2 regions of the Streptomyces sp. NPDC005931 genome follow, and region 1 is predicted to be linked to the other one. Evidence: predicted binding sites of a transcription regulator. Region 1 holds the regulator's gene; the other holds the start of a gene.
The links. The regulator HspR, encoded in region 1, represses chaperone genes until heat shock. The targets are predictions, from matches to a motif close to TTGAGNNNNNNNNNCTCAA.

Region 1 (7,275 bases):
GGTCGCGGGCGGACTGCTCGCGGTGGCGTGGATCGTGGGGTTCACCACCGCCTTCCGCGGACTCGGCCGCGGGGGTGGTCCGGCCGGTGCCGTGGGGGTGGTGACCGCCTTCGGGCTCGCCGCCTGCGCGGCGGCCGAGTTGATGGACGGGATCGCGGTGCTGCTGACCGTGCTGGGCGCGGCGCTGGCCGGGTTCCTGCTCGCTGCCCGACCGCGCGACCTTCCGCGGGACCGGCCGCACGACCCTCCGCAGGACCGGTCGCACGACCGGCCGCGGGACGGGGCGCACGACGGACCGCACGTCCGACCACCTCACGTCCGGCCGTCTGCCCGGCCGGACGACCGTCCGTACACCCCTCCGCACGCCCGGCCCGCCGCGCGGATCGCCCTCGGGGCGAGCGGCTCCCTGTTCACCGGGTTCGTGCTCGCCGCGGCAGCGGTGTTCGTCCGGGCCGGGCAGCCGGTCGTCCCGAGTGCCGGGGTGCTGTTCGCGCTCGGCGCGGTGGTCTGCGCCGACGGGGTGCTGGTGCTGCTCTCGCGGCGGCTGAACCGGCGACCCCTCACGCGCGGCGCCCCGGATCACCTCCCGCACCGGCTGCGCCGGCTCGGCCTCGCCCCCCGCGCGGTGACCGCGCTGCTCTGCATCGGTGCGCTGGGCGGGGTACTCGTGGCGGTGCTCGCGCACCTCCGGGGGGCCGGCGCGGGCGGGGCGCCGTGGGTGGCGGCGGTGGCCCTGGTGGTCGTGGTCGCGCTGTTGCGCGTCCCGGTGTACGGGAATTTCCGGCCCCGTAGAGGGTCTCCGGTTGCGTCTTCCCAGGTCAGCGCGCGGTTGCGCGTAAGGAGCGGATAAGAGTTGAGTCGAGTGGACTCAGCTCTGTTGACCCTGCGCCGGGCGTCAGGCATGCTTGAGTCCGTTCCACTCAAGTCAGCTGGAGGAATCGAAATGGCACGTGCGGTCGGCATCGACCTGGGCACGACTAACTCCGTCGTCAGCGTTCTGGAGGGCGGCGAGCCCACCGTCATCACCAACGCCGAGGGCGCCAGGACCACGCCTTCCGTCGTCGCCTTCGCCAAGAACGGTGAGGTGCTGGTCGGTGAGGTGGCCAAGCGTCAGGCCGTGACCAACGTGGACAGGACCATCCGGTCGGTCAAGCGCCACATGGGCACCGACTGGAAGATCGAGCTCGACGGGAAGCCCTTCAACCCGCAGCAGATCAGCGCCTTCGTGCTGCAGAAGCTGAAGCGGGACGCCGAGGCCTACCTGGGCGAGAAGGTGACCGACGCGGTCATCACCGTCCCGGCCTACTTCAACGACGCCGAGCGCCAGGCCACCAAGGAGGCCGGTGAGATCGCCGGTCTGAACGTCCTGCGCATCGTCAACGAGCCGACGGCCGCCGCGCTGGCGTACGGCCTCGACAAGGACGACCAGACCATCCTGGTCTTCGACCTCGGTGGCGGCACCTTCGACGTCTCGCTGCTCGAGATCGGCGACGGCGTCGTCGAGGTGAAGGCCACCAACGGCGACAACCACCTCGGTGGTGACGACTGGGACCAGCGCGTCGTCGACTACCTGGTCAAGCAGTTCCAGTCCGGGCACGGCGTGGACCTGTCCAAGGACAAGATGGCGCTCCAGCGTCTGCGCGAGGCCGCCGAGAAGGCGAAGATCGAGCTGTCCTCGTCCACCGAGACCTCGATCAACCTGCCCTACATCACCGCCTCCGCCGAGGGCCCGCTGCACCTCGACGAGAAGCTGACCCGGGCGCAGTTCCAGCAGCTGACCGCGGACCTGCTCGAGCGCTGCAAGACGCCGTTCCACAACGTCATCAAGGACGCCGGCATCTCCATCAGCGAGATCGACCACGTCGTCCTCGTCGGCGGCTCCACCCGCATGCCCGCCGTCGCCGAGCTCGTCAAGGAGCTGACCGGCGGCAAGGAGGCCAACAAGGGCGTGAACCCGGACGAGGTCGTCGCCATCGGCGCCTCGCTCCAGGCCGGTGTCCTCAAGGGCGAGGTCAAGGACGTCCTGCTGCTCGACGTCACCCCGCTGTCCCTCGGCATCGAGACCAAGGGCGGCATCATGACCAAGCTGATCGAGCGCAACACCACGATCCCGACGAAGCGTTCCGAGATCTTCACCACGGCCGAGGACAACCAGCCGTCGGTGCAGATCCAGGTCTACCAGGGCGAGCGTGAGATCGCGGCGTACAACAAGAAGCTCGGCATGTTCGAGCTGACCGGTCTGCCCCCGGCGCCGCGCGGTGTCCCGCAGATCGAGGTCTCCTTCGACATCGACGCCAACGGCATCATGCACGTCACGGCGAAGGACCTCGGCACCGGCAAGGAGCAGAAGATGACCGTCACCGGCGGCTCCTCGCTCCCGAAGGACGAGGTCGACCGCATGCGTGAGGAGGCCGAGCGCTACGCGGAGGAGGACCACAAGCGCCGCGAGGCCGCCGAGACCCGCAACCAGGGCGAGCAGCTCGTGTACCAGACCGAGAAGTTCCTCAAGGACAACGAGGACAAGGTCCCCGGCGAGATCAGGACCGAGGTGGAGTCCGCCGTCGCCGAGCTGAAGGAGAAGCTCAAGGGCGAGGACACCGCCGAGATCCGTACCGCCACGGAGAAGGTCGCGGCCGTCTCCCAGAAGCTGGGTCAGGCGATGTACGCCGACGCCCAGGGCGCCCAGGCGGCCGGCGGTGCCTCCGCCGGTGCCGGCGCGGGTGACGCCAGGGCCGACGACGATGTCGTCGACGCCGAGATCGTCGACGACGAGCGCAAGGACGGTGCCGCGTGACGGAGGAGACCCCGGGCTTCGACGAGCAGCAGCCCGACGTCCCCTCCGGCGCCCCTTCCGACGACGCCGAGCCGAAGGCCGCCTCCACCCCCTCGCGGGAGGAAGGGGCGGCCCCGGCCGGGGACACGGGTCAGAACGCCGGTCTGGTGGCCCAGCTGGACCAGGTGCGCACCGCGCTCGGTGAGCGCACCGCGGACCTCCAGCGCATCCAGGCCGAGTACCAGAACTACCGCCGCCGGGTCGAGCGCGACCGGATCGCGGTCAAGGAGATCGCCGTGGCGAACCTCCTGACCGAGCTCCTGCCCGTGCTCGACGACATCGGCCGCGCGCGGGAACACGGCGAACTGGTCGGCGGGTTCAAGTCCGTCGCCGAGTCGCTGGAGACCACCGTGGCCAAGATGGGCCTGCAGCAGTTCGGCAAGGAGGGCGAGCCCTTCGACCCGACGGTCCACGAGGCCCTGATGCACTCCTACGCCCCGGACGTCACCGAGACGACGTGCGTGGCGATCCTGCAGCCCGGGTACCGCATCGGCGAGCGCACCATCCGCCCCGCGCGGGTGGCCGTGGCCGAGCCGCAGCCGGGCGCGCAGACGGTCAAGCCGGCCGAGGAGGGCACCGAGGCGCAGGCGGACGCCGCGGAGAACAAGGAGAACGGTGGCCCGGAGGAGGGCTGACGTCACGACGCACGCAGGGAAGGAGGGGCGTCGGGGATGAGCACCAAGGACTTCATCGAGAAGGACTACTACAAGGTCCTCGGCGTCCCCAAGGACGCCACCGAGGCCGAGATCAAGAAGGCGTACCGGAAGCTCGCCCGCGAGTACCACCCGGACGCCAACAAGGGCAACGCCAGGGCGGAGGAGCGCTTCAAGGAGATCTCCGAGGCCAACGACGTGCTCGGCGACCCCAAGAAGCGCAAGGAGTACGACGAGGCCCGCGCCCTCTTCGGCAACGGCGGCTTCCGCCCGGGGCCGGGCGCGGGCGGGGGCTCCTTCAACTTCGACCTGGGCGACCTCTTCGGGGGCGCCCAGGGCGGCGGGGGAGCCGGCGGCTTCGGCGGCGGGCTCGGTGACGTCTTCGGGGGCCTGTTCAACCGCGGCGGCGGTGGCACCACGCGCACCCAGCCGCGGCGTGGCCAGGACATCGAGTCCGAGGTCACACTGAGCTTCACCGAGGCGATCGAGGGCGCGACCGTCCCGCTGCGGATGTCGTCCCAGCAGCCCTGCAAGGCATGCTCCGGCACCGGCGACAAGAACGGCACGCCGCGCGTGTGCCCGACCTGCGTCGGCACCGGGCAGGTCGCCCGGGGCAGCGGCGGGGGTTTCTCGCTCACCGACCCCTGCCCCGACTGCAAGGGCCGGGGCCTGATCGCGGAGAATCCCTGCGACATCTGCAAGGGCAGCGGCCGGGCCAAGTCCTCCAGGACCATGCAGGTGCGCATTCCCGCGGGCGTCAGCGACGGCCAGCGGATCCGGCTGCGCGGCCGGGGCGCGCCGGGCGAGCGGGGCGGCCCGGCGGGTGATCTGTACGTCGTCGTGCACGTCGGCAGTCACCCGGTGTTCGGCCGCAAGGACGACAACCTCACCGTCACCGTCCCGGTCACGTTCGCCGAGGCGGCTCTCGGCGGCGAGGTGCGGGTCCCGACCCTGGGCGGGCCACCGGTCACGCTGAAGCTGCCGCCGGGCACGCCCAACGGCCGTACGATGCGCGCCCGGGGCAAGGGAGCGGTCCGCAAGGACGGCACCCGCGGTGATCTGCTCGTCACCGTCGAGGTGAGTGTTCCCGAGCACCTGTCGGGGAAGGCTCGTGACGCGCTGGAGGCGTATCGCGAGGCGACCGCGGACGAGGATCCGCGGGCGGAGCTGTTCCAGGCCGCGAAGGGAGCTTGATCTCAGATGGAAGGCCGTCGACGCAATCCCTACGAACTGACCCAGGACACCCCGGTCTACGTCATTTCGGTGGCGGCCCAGCTCTCCGGCCTGCACCCGCAGACGCTGCGCCAGTACGACCGCCTGGGACTCGTGTCGCCGGACCGCACCGCCGGCCGGGGCCGGCGCTACTCGGCCCGTGACATCGAACTGCTCCGCCAGGTGCAGCAGTTGTCACAGGACGAGGGCATCAACCTGGCTGGAATCAAGCGCATCATCGAACTGGAGAACCAGGTCGCCGCGCTCCAGGCCCGGGTGGCCGAGCTGGAGGACGCCCTCGACGGCGCGGCGGCGGCGATGCGTCAGCGCGAGGCCGCGGTGCACGCCTCGTACCGCCGTGACCTGGTGCCCTACCAGGAAGTGCAGCAGACCAGCGCGCTGGTGGTGTGGCGGCCGAAGCGGCAGCAGCAGTCGGACTGACGCGGAATGTGAAGTTCCGCACGGGGCCCGGAGGTTCGCCGAACCGCCGGCCCCCGCCGCTGTGCGGGGGCACCGTCCGTGACCGGCGTGTGGATGCCCGTCCGGCGGATCCGCGCCGGTCGTGCGCGGGTTCCTCACGAGGTCAGCGCAGCGTGTCGTGTCCATCTCGTTAAGTGGTGGCCCTTGACTCCGGTGGTGGCTGACGCGTTGGCTTTTCAGTCACATGGGCCGCAATGTTGTGCCCACGTCCGGAACGCACCTGAAGTGAGCCCCCGCATGCGTCGTATCGCCATATCCGTGGCCGCCACCTCCATGTCCGTCATGCTCGCCGGATGCGGCGTGCTCAACGCGACGGGCAGCAGTGACGACGCGAGCCCGTCCAAGGGGAACGATGTCACCGTCGGGCTGCTGCTCCCGGAGAAGGCCAACACGCGCTACGAGCAGTTCGACTACCCCATCTTCAAGAAGAAGGTGGAGTCGCTCACCGACGACAGGGGCAAGGTCCAGTACGCCAACGCCGAGGCGAGCGCCGACAAGCAGGCGAGCCAGCTCCAGCAGATGATCGACGACAAGGTCGACGTCATCGTGCTGGACGCGGTCGACGCGCACGCCATCGCGGACGGCGTGCAGAAGGCCAAGGACGCGGGCATCCCGGTCATCGCCTACGACCGGCTGGCCGAGGGCCCGATCGACGCGTACATCTCCTTCGACAACGAGCTGGTCGGCGAGGTCCAGGGGCGTTCCCTGCTGGAGTCGCTCGGCGACGAGCTCAGCATCACCAAGAAGATCGTGATGATGAACGGCTCGTCGACCGACCCGAACGCCAAGCAGTTCAAGGCGGGCGCACTGTCCGAGCTCAAGGGCAAGGTGACGATCGCCAAGTCCTACGACACCAAGGACTGGAAGCCGGAGAACGCCGAGGCCAACATGGCCGGCGCGATCCAGGCGATCGGCGCGGACGACATCGCCGCGGTCTACTCGGCCAACGACGGCATGGCGGGCGGCATCGTCGAGGCGCTGCAGGCCGCGGGCGTCACCGAGCTGCCGCCGATCACCGGCCAGGACGCGGAACTGGCGGCGGTGCAGCGGATCCTGGTCGGCCAGCAGTACATGAGCGTGTACAAGTCCTACCCGCAGGAGGCCGAGAGCGCCGCGGAGATGGCCGTGGCGAAGGTCCAGGGCCGGGACATCCAGTTCGACGCGCTGACCCGCGAGCGGGTGGACAGCCCCACTCACCAGGACATCCCCGCGCAGCTCGTGCCGGTGGTCGCCCTGACCAAGGACAACATCGAGGACACGGTCGTCGCCGACGACATCTACACGGTCGAGGACATCTGCACGGCCAAGTACAAGGCGGCGTGCAGCGCGGCGGGCCTGAAGTAGGCGACTGACCCCCCCGGCGGATTCCGGCTCGAGCGCGGCCCCGGCCGTGGCAGGGCCGGAACCGCGCGGTCATGGGTGGCGGACCCGCTCCGCCTCGGCCGGCTGGAGACTCGGCACGAGAACGGCGCGCCGACTGTCGGCCAAAGCCGGGAGAAGGCCCCGCACTCGGCGAAGGGGATGCGGGTCGAATCCGATCGTCGACCCGTCGAGCGGCCCGTCCTGGGCGCCCACAGGGGAATGACCGGGAGGCTCGTCGGCGAGGAGTGCGAGGATCTGGCGCTCTCGGTCCGTCAGCGGATGCGGATCGGAAGCGTGCGAGCGGCGGGTGCGGTCCTCCTCGTCCTGAGGGGTTCCGGCGTCTCCAGGGGTGGTGGTGCTGCCGGCGCCGGCGTTTTCCTCCGCCGGAGCCGCGCGATCGGCTCTGCCGGTCGACTGGTCGACATCCCACCTGGTCACAGGGGTGTTCCCGGCCCCGGGGTGCGCGTCGGCGCAGCGATCACCGCCATGGCCGCGGCGGTACCAGGCGCCTGGCGGTCCCTGAGTGATCCCGACCATCGCACCTGCGCATGCGGTGCACCGCCCTCATGGTGCTGCGATGCGTCATTCAGAGGGGGTGGCCATGTAAGGAGCAATATGGCCAAACGGGGCGGTGGGGTGCCTGAGCCGTGTTGCGGACCACGTTCCGTCCGCGCATAGTTGCGCTGCGGAAAGTGGCTGAACCGGGGGTGGGATGGGCGATGGCCGGGCACGGGA
Region 2 (7,275 bases), 450 kb from region 1:
CCTCACCCTCGTGCGCAAGGAGGGGCCGCAGGCCCTGGTGGACCGCGTACGGGCGCTGGAGCGCGCTGAGGCGGAGCGGTCGCCGGGCGCCCGGGGCAAGAGGCACGACGACGCGACGGTGGTCTACGTGGAGCTGTGACCCCCAGGTGCTGCCAGGCGGTCGCTCCTGTCGGGGGAGCCGTCACCCGACGATGCGTCCGAGGCGCGTCCCGCCACGGGAACCGCTCCCCGGCAGCCACCACCGGAGCGGCCACGTCCTGTGCGGGAAGCCGCACCACGGCAGCCCCACCGGACCGTCTCGCCCTCCCCCTCGTCCGCAAGGCACGTCCTCCGCGGGAAGCCGCCCCATCACGGCCGCCGGACGGTCACCGCCGGCCCCGGGACGCCACCCGGCGGCCCGGCGGGGGTCACTTCTCCATCCCCCGGTTGAGCTGGTTCAGAAGGCGGGCGAGTTCCGAGACCTCGCCGGGGTCCCAGTCGGCGAGGCGGCGGGCGTACCGCTCGCGGCGGGCCTCGCGCACCCGGCGCACCCGGTCGCGGCCCTCCTCGGTGAGGGCGACGAGCCAGGCCCGGCCGTCCGCGGGGTCCGGCTCGCGGGCCACCAGGCCGAGCTCCTCCAGGGCGCGCAGCTGACGGGACATCGTGGCCTTGCCGACCCCGATGTAGCCGGCCAGCTCGGTGGCCCGCTGCCGGCCGCACTCATCCAGACGGACCAGCAGCCCGTACGCGGAGGACTCCAGGTCGGGATGGACCTCGCGGGCCATCTCCCCCTGGTTGGCCCGTGCCCGGCGCAGCAGTACCGTCAACTCCCGCTCCAGAGCGAGGAATCCGGGCTGGTCCATACCACTCCCGGACACCCCGGAGGTGACGTGGCCCCCGTCGCCGTTTCCGCCTTCGTGCACGTCAGCCCCTGCCTCGGTTTTCCCGGTCCTGAAAGTTTTCGCCAAGTGGCGACGCCGCCGCAGCTCCGCCAGTATTTCGCAGGCGTAGACCAAGGGCAGCTTTCGGAGCCCTTCCCCCGTCGCGGTCTACGTGCGTAGCTTCTCTACCAGGCGATTGCGTGGCATGCCCACTACATGCGATGTGGGTCACATATCGGGTTCCCCCACCACCCCTTGGAGGCACGTCATGCCCGTGCACAGACCCTTTTCCACCCGTATACGCGCATGGGTGACCGCCGCGGCGGTCCTGCTCGCCCTGTTCTCCCTCCCCCGCACGGCCGACGCGGCCGACGGTCCGTCGGACTCCCCCCGCCCCACCCCGCCCCGCGGCTCCGCCCACATGGGCATGGGCGTCGTCACCCATGACGGCCGCGGCGGCCTGCCCACCACGCGCGTCGTCCAGACCGAAGGCGTGGACGTCTCCAGCCACCAGGGCAACGTCGCCTGGACGACGCTGTGGAACAGCGGGGTCAAGTGGGCCTATGTGAAGGCCACGGAGGGGACCTACTACACCAACCCCTACTTCGCGCAGCAGTACAACGGCTCGTACAACGTCGGCATGATCCGCGGCGCGTACCACTTCGCCACCCCCGACACCGCCGGCGGCGCCGCACAGGCGGACTACTTCGTCGACCACGGTGGGGGCTGGTCCGCGGACGGCAGGACGCTGCCGGGCGCCCTCGACATGGAGTGGAACCCCTACGGGAACGCCTGCTACGGCAAGTCGCCGACCGCCATGGTGAGCTGGATCCGCGACTTCCTGGACCGCTACCGGGCGCGCACCGGCCGGCACGCCGTCATCTACACCGCCACCAGTTGGTGGAAGCAGTGCACCGGGAACTACGGCGGCTTCGCCTCCGCCAACCCGCTGTGGATCGCCCGGTACGCCTCCACCGTGGGCGAGCTGCCCGCGGGCTGGGCCTACTACACGATGTGGCAGTACACCTCGACGGGACCGACGGTCGGGGACCACGACCGTTTCAACGGCACCATCGACCGCGTCAGGGCCCTCGCCCTGGGCTGACCGGGAAGCGGTGCGCGGGAGCGGACCCGCACGCCGGAGAAGGCCCGGGCCTCCCTCACGGGACCCGGGCCTCCCCTCTTTCCGGCCGCGTCCTCCCCCCGTGCCTAAGACCTGGGGGGTACCCCCATCGCCGCGACCGGGACCTCCGGCGCCGCGCCGCTGGTGGCCGGCGACAGCGCCAGCTCGAGCACCTGGCGGACGTCGGTGACGGTGTGGACGTCGAGCTTGTCCAGCACCTCCGCCGGGACGTCGTCCAGGTCGGGCTCGTTCCGCCGGGGGATGATCACGGTCCTGACACCCGCCCGGTGCGCCGCGAGCAGCTTCTGCTTCACCCCGCCGATCGGCAGCACCCGCCCGGTCAGCGAGACCTCGCCGGTCATCGCCACATCGGTGCGGACCAGCCGGCCGGAGAGCAGCGAGGCCAGCGCGGTGGTCATGGTGATGCCCGCACTGGGGCCGTCCTTGGGCACCGCGCCCGCCGGGAAGTGAATGTGCACGCCCCGGTCCTTCAGGTCGCCCACCGGCAGCTCCAGCTCGGCCCCGCGGCTGCGCAGGAAGCTCAGCGCGATCTGCGCCGACTCCTTCATCACGTCGCCCAGCTGCCCGGTCAGGGTGAGCCCCGCCGCACCCGTCTCCGGGTCGGCCAGCGACGCCTCCACGTAGAGGACGTCACCCCCCGCACCGGTCACCGCGAGCCCGGTGGCCACACCGGGGACGGAGGTGCGGCGCTCGGCCGGGTCCTGGGCGGACTCCGGCACGTGGTGCGGCCGGCCGATCAGGTCCCGCAGGTCGCCTTCCGTCACCGTGAACGGCAGCTCCCGCTCGCCGAGTTCGTGCTGGGCCGCCACCTTGCGCAGCAGCCGTGCGACGGACCGCTCCAGGTTGCGCACGCCTGCCTCGCGCGTGTACTCGCCCGCGAGCCTGCGCAGCGCGCCCTCGTCGATGGTGACCTCGTCCTTGCCGAGACCGGCCCGCTCCAGCTGGCGCGGGAGCAGGTGGTCGCGGGCGATGACGATCTTCTCGTCCTCGGTGTAGCCGTCCAGGCGGACGATCTCCATGCGGTCCGCCAGTGCCTCCGGGACGGCCTCCAAGACGTTGGCGGTGGCGAGGAAGACCACGTCCGACAGGTCCAGCTCGACCTCGAGGTAGTGGTCGCGGAAGGTGTGGTTCTGGGCGGGGTCCAGCACCTCGAGGAGGGCGGCGGCCGGGTCGCCCCGGAAGTCCGATCCCACCTTGTCGATCTCGTCGAGCAGCACCACCGGGTTCATCGACCCGGCCTCCTTGACGGCCCGCACGATCCGGCCCGGCAGCGCGCCGACGTACGTGCGCCGGTGGCCGCGGATCTCCGCCTCGTCGCGGACGCCGCCGAGGGCGACGCGGACGAACTTGCGGCCCATCGCGTGGGCGACGGACTCGCCGAGGCTCGTCTTGCCGACACCGGGCGGTCCCACGAGGGCCAGCACGGCACCGCCGCGCCGTCCCCCGACGACCCCGAGGCCGCGCTCGGTGCGCCGCTTGCGCACCGCCAGATACTCGGTGATCCGCTCCTTCACGTCCTCCAGGCCCGCGTGCTCGGCGTCCAGCACGGTCTTGGCGCCCTGGATGTCGTAGGCGTCCTCGGTGCGCTCGTTCCACGGCATCTCCAGCACCGTGTCCAGCCAGGTCCGGATCCAGGAGCCCTCGGGCGACTGGTCGGAGGCGCGCTCCAGCTTGTCGACCTCCTTGAGCGCGGCCTCGCGGACCTTCTCCGGCAGGTCGGCGGCCTCCACCCGGGAGCGATAGTCGTCGGACTCCTCGCCGTCCTTCTCGCCGTTCAGCTCGCGCAGCTCCTTGCGGACCGCTTCGAGCTGGCGCCGCAGCAGGAACTCGCGCTGCTGCCGATCGACGCCCTCCTGGACGTCCTTGGCGATGGACTCGGCGACGTCCTGCTCGGCGAGGTGGTCGCGCAGCTGCTGGGTCGCAAGCTTCAGCCGGGCCACCGGATCGGCGGTCTCCAGCAGCGCCACCTTCTGCTCGGTGGTGAGGAAGGGCGAGTAGCCCGAGTTGTCGGCGAGGGCGGAGACGTCGTCGATGGCCTGGACGCGGTCCACGACCTGCCAGGCACCGCGCTTGCGCAGCCAGGCGGTGGCGAGCGCCTTGTACTCCTTGACCAGCTCGGACACCTGTCCGGGCAGCGGGTCGGGCACGCTCTCGTCGATCCGGGTGCCCTCCACCCACAGCGCCGCCCCCGGGCCGGTGGTCCCGGCGCCGATCCTGATCCGGCTCCGGCCGCGGATCAGGGCGCCCGGGTCACCGTCGGCCAACCGGCCGACCTGCTCGACGGTGCCGAGGACGCCGGTCCCGGCGTAGGTCCCGTCGACGCGTGGCACCAGGAGCACCCTGGGCTTGCCCCCCTCGGACTTGGCGGCGGCCTGCGCGGCCTCCACCGCGGCCCGCACCTCGGAGTCGCTCAGGTCCAGCGGGACCACCATCCCGGGCAGCACGACCTCGTCGTCGAGCGGCAGCACAGGCAGGGCGAGCGGTGTGGACTCAGCAGCCATGATCTCCCCTTCGGCAGTCAAGTTGAGCTATGCCGACTCAATGCTCGGGAGCGAGCGGATGTTCCCAGGGGCGCGTTCGCTCTGAGCGATCACCACGCTCGGGCGGGGGACCTTTCCGGGACCGGACCCCCGCCGAGGAGCCCTCTGCCAAGATGAACGGATGTCCACCCCCTACGACATTCCCGAAGTCCTGGACCGTCGCGAGGGCCCGTACGGCGAGGTCGTGCTGCGCAGCCACGGCGGTCTGCTGCAGATCATCGCGAACGGCTGCTTCCTGATGGACACCTCCGACGGGCGCTCGGAACGCCGGCTCGTCGACGCGGCCCTGGCCGCCCTGGAGGACGCCGACGCGCGCGCGGGGCTCGCGCCGCGCCGCGGACCGCACCTCCTGATCGGCGGACTGGGCGTCGGCTTCTCGCTCGCACACGCCGCCGCGGACCCGCGATGGGGGCGGATCACCGTCGTGGAGCGCGAACCGGCCGTCATCGACTGGCACTGCTCCGGCCCGCTCGCCGTCCTCTCCGCCGAGGCGCTCGCCGACTCCCGCACACGCATCGTGGAGGCGGATCTGGTGGCGTACGTCAATGAGACATCGGACACGTTCGACGCGCTGTGCCTCGACATCGACAACGGGCCGGACTGGACCGTCACGGACGGCAACGGCGGCTTGTACTCGCCGGCCGGACTGGCAAGCTGCGCAAGGGTGTTGAGGTCACGCGGGGTCTTGGCGGTGTGGTCGGCCAAGCCGTCCCCGGAATTCGAGGGAACCATGCGGAATGCCGGGTTCCAACGGGTGCGTACCGAAGAGATCCCCGTTGCCCGGGGCGTTCCGGACGTCGTGCACCTCGGCATCGGCCCTGGATAGAAATGGCGTGGTGACTCCCCGTACGCTGCTGCCCTGACGCCGATCATTCAAGCGTCAATCGCAAGCATGCGCAGATGACGGATCACCCCACGGATTCCGGAAAAGCACACTTCAGGGGCGGGCGATGGAGCAGACACACACCTCCCACAACGGCACGGCGGCGGCCACCCCCGGCGCACAGCGCCGGATCCTGGTGGTCGAGGACGACGCGACGATCGTGGACGCCATCGCGACCCGCCTTCGTGCCGAGGGATTCCTGGTGCAAACGGCGGGCGACGGCCCGTCCGCGGTCGACACGGCCGAGGCGTGGCAGCCCGACCTGTTGATCCTCGACATCATGCTGCCCGGCTTCGACGGCCTGGAGGTCTGCCGCCGCGTGCAGGCGCAGCGGCCGGTGCCGGTGCTGATGCTCACCGCGCGGGACGACGAGACCGACATGCTGGTGGGGCTCGGCGTGGGCGCCGACGACTACATGACCAAGCCGTTCTCCATGCGGGAACTCGCCGCGCGGGTGCACGTGCTGCTGCGCCGGGTGGAGCGGGCGGCCCTCGCGGCCACCACTCCGCGCAGCGGCATCCTGCGGCTGGGCGAGCTGGAGATCGACCACGCGCAGCGCCGGGTGCGCGTGCGCAGCGAGGACGTCCACCTGACGCCCACCGAGTTCGACCTGCTGGTGTGCCTGGCGAACACGCCCCGCGCGGTGCTGTCCCGCGAGCAGCTGCTCGCCGAGGTGTGGGACTGGGCGGACGCCTCCGGCACCCGGACCGTCGACAGCCACATCAAGGCGCTGCGCCGGAAGATCGGCGCCGAGCGCATCCGCACCGTGCACGGCGTGGGCTACGCCCTGGAGACGCCGACGCCATGAGCGACGGGCCGGCCGCGCGGAGAGGCTCCGGGGCGCCAGGTCCCTGGGGCGGCGTACGCCCGTTCTCCATCAAGACCAAGCTGGGGGCACTGGTCGTCGTCTCGGTCCTGATCACCACGGGGCTGTCGGTGATCGCCGTGCACACCAAGACGGAGCTGCGCTTCATCACGGTCTTCTCAATGATCGCCACACTGCTGATCACGCAGTTCGTGGCCCACTCGCTCACCGCCCCGCTGGACGACATGAACACGGTGGCCCGGTCCATCTCGCAGGGCGACTACACCCGCCGGGTGCGGGAGAACCGCCGGGACGAGCTGGGCGACCTGGCCCAGACGATCAACGTCATGGCCGACGAGCTGGAGGCACAGGACCGCCAGCGCAAGGAGCTGGTGGCCAACGTCTCGCACGAGCTGCGCACCCCGATCGCGGGTCTGCGCGCGGTGCTGGAGAACATCGTCGACGGCGTCACCGAGGCCGACCCCGAGACCATGCGCACGGCGTTGAAACAGACCGAGCGCCTCGGGCGCCTGGTGGAGACCCTCCTGGACCTCTCCCGCCTGGACAACGGCGTCGTCCCGCTGCGCAAGCGGCGGTTCGAGGTGTGGCCGTATCTCTCCGGCGTCCTGAAGGAGGCCAACATGGTGGCCTCCGCGCGGGCGGGCATGGCCACCGGGTCCGGCAGCCACACACGCACGGACGTCCATCTGCACCTGGACGTCACGCCCCTGGACCTCACCGCGCACGCCGACCCCGAGCGCATCCACCAGGTCGTCGCCAACCTCATCGACAACGCGGTCAAGCACAGCCCGCCGCACGGCCGCGTCACCGTGAAGGCGCGGCGCGGGCCGCAGCCGGAGTCGCTGGAACTGGAGGTCCTGGACGAGGGGCCCGGCATCCCGCGCACCGAGTGGCACCGCGTCTTCGAGCGGTTCAACCGGGGCCGCGCCGACCGCCCGCACGGCCCCGGCAGCGACGGCGGGACGGGCCTGGGCCTGGCGATCGCCCGCTGGGCCGTCGAACTCCACGGCGGCCGGATCGGA

Region 2: lon (endopeptidase La) is a predicted target of HspR. The motif match lies at 4,528-4,546, and genes of this name have one in related genera.

What each region holds. Positions count from the first base shown of each region.
Region 1 covers NZ_JBIAIG010000002.1:587,451-594,725, forward strand. Annotated here, with positions in the region: gene ACFYOV_RS06630 (undecaprenyl/decaprenyl-phosphate alpha-N-acetylglucosaminyl 1-phosphate transferase) at 1-850, shown strand, start outside; gene dnaK (molecular chaperone DnaK) at 944-2,794, shown strand; gene grpE (nucleotide exchange factor GrpE) at 2,791-3,468, shown strand; gene dnaJ (molecular chaperone DnaJ) at 3,505-4,680, shown strand; gene ACFYOV_RS06650 (heat shock protein transcriptional repressor HspR) at 4,687-5,139, shown strand; gene ACFYOV_RS06655 (sugar ABC transporter substrate-binding protein) at 5,416-6,522, shown strand; gene ACFYOV_RS06660 (LuxR C-terminal-related transcriptional regulator) at 7,260-7,275, shown strand, end outside.
Region 2 covers NZ_JBIAIG010000002.1:133,554-140,828, forward strand. Annotated here, with positions in the region: gene ACFYOV_RS04490 (hypothetical protein) at 1-139, shown strand, start outside; gene ACFYOV_RS04495 (MarR family winged helix-turn-helix transcriptional regulator) at 408-902, opposite strand; gene ACFYOV_RS04500 (lysozyme) at 1,129-1,965, shown strand; gene lon (endopeptidase La) at 2,070-4,505, opposite strand; gene ACFYOV_RS04510 (spermidine synthase) at 4,666-5,370, shown strand; gene ACFYOV_RS04515 (response regulator transcription factor) at 5,495-6,235, shown strand; gene ACFYOV_RS04520 (sensor histidine kinase) at 6,232-7,275, shown strand, end outside.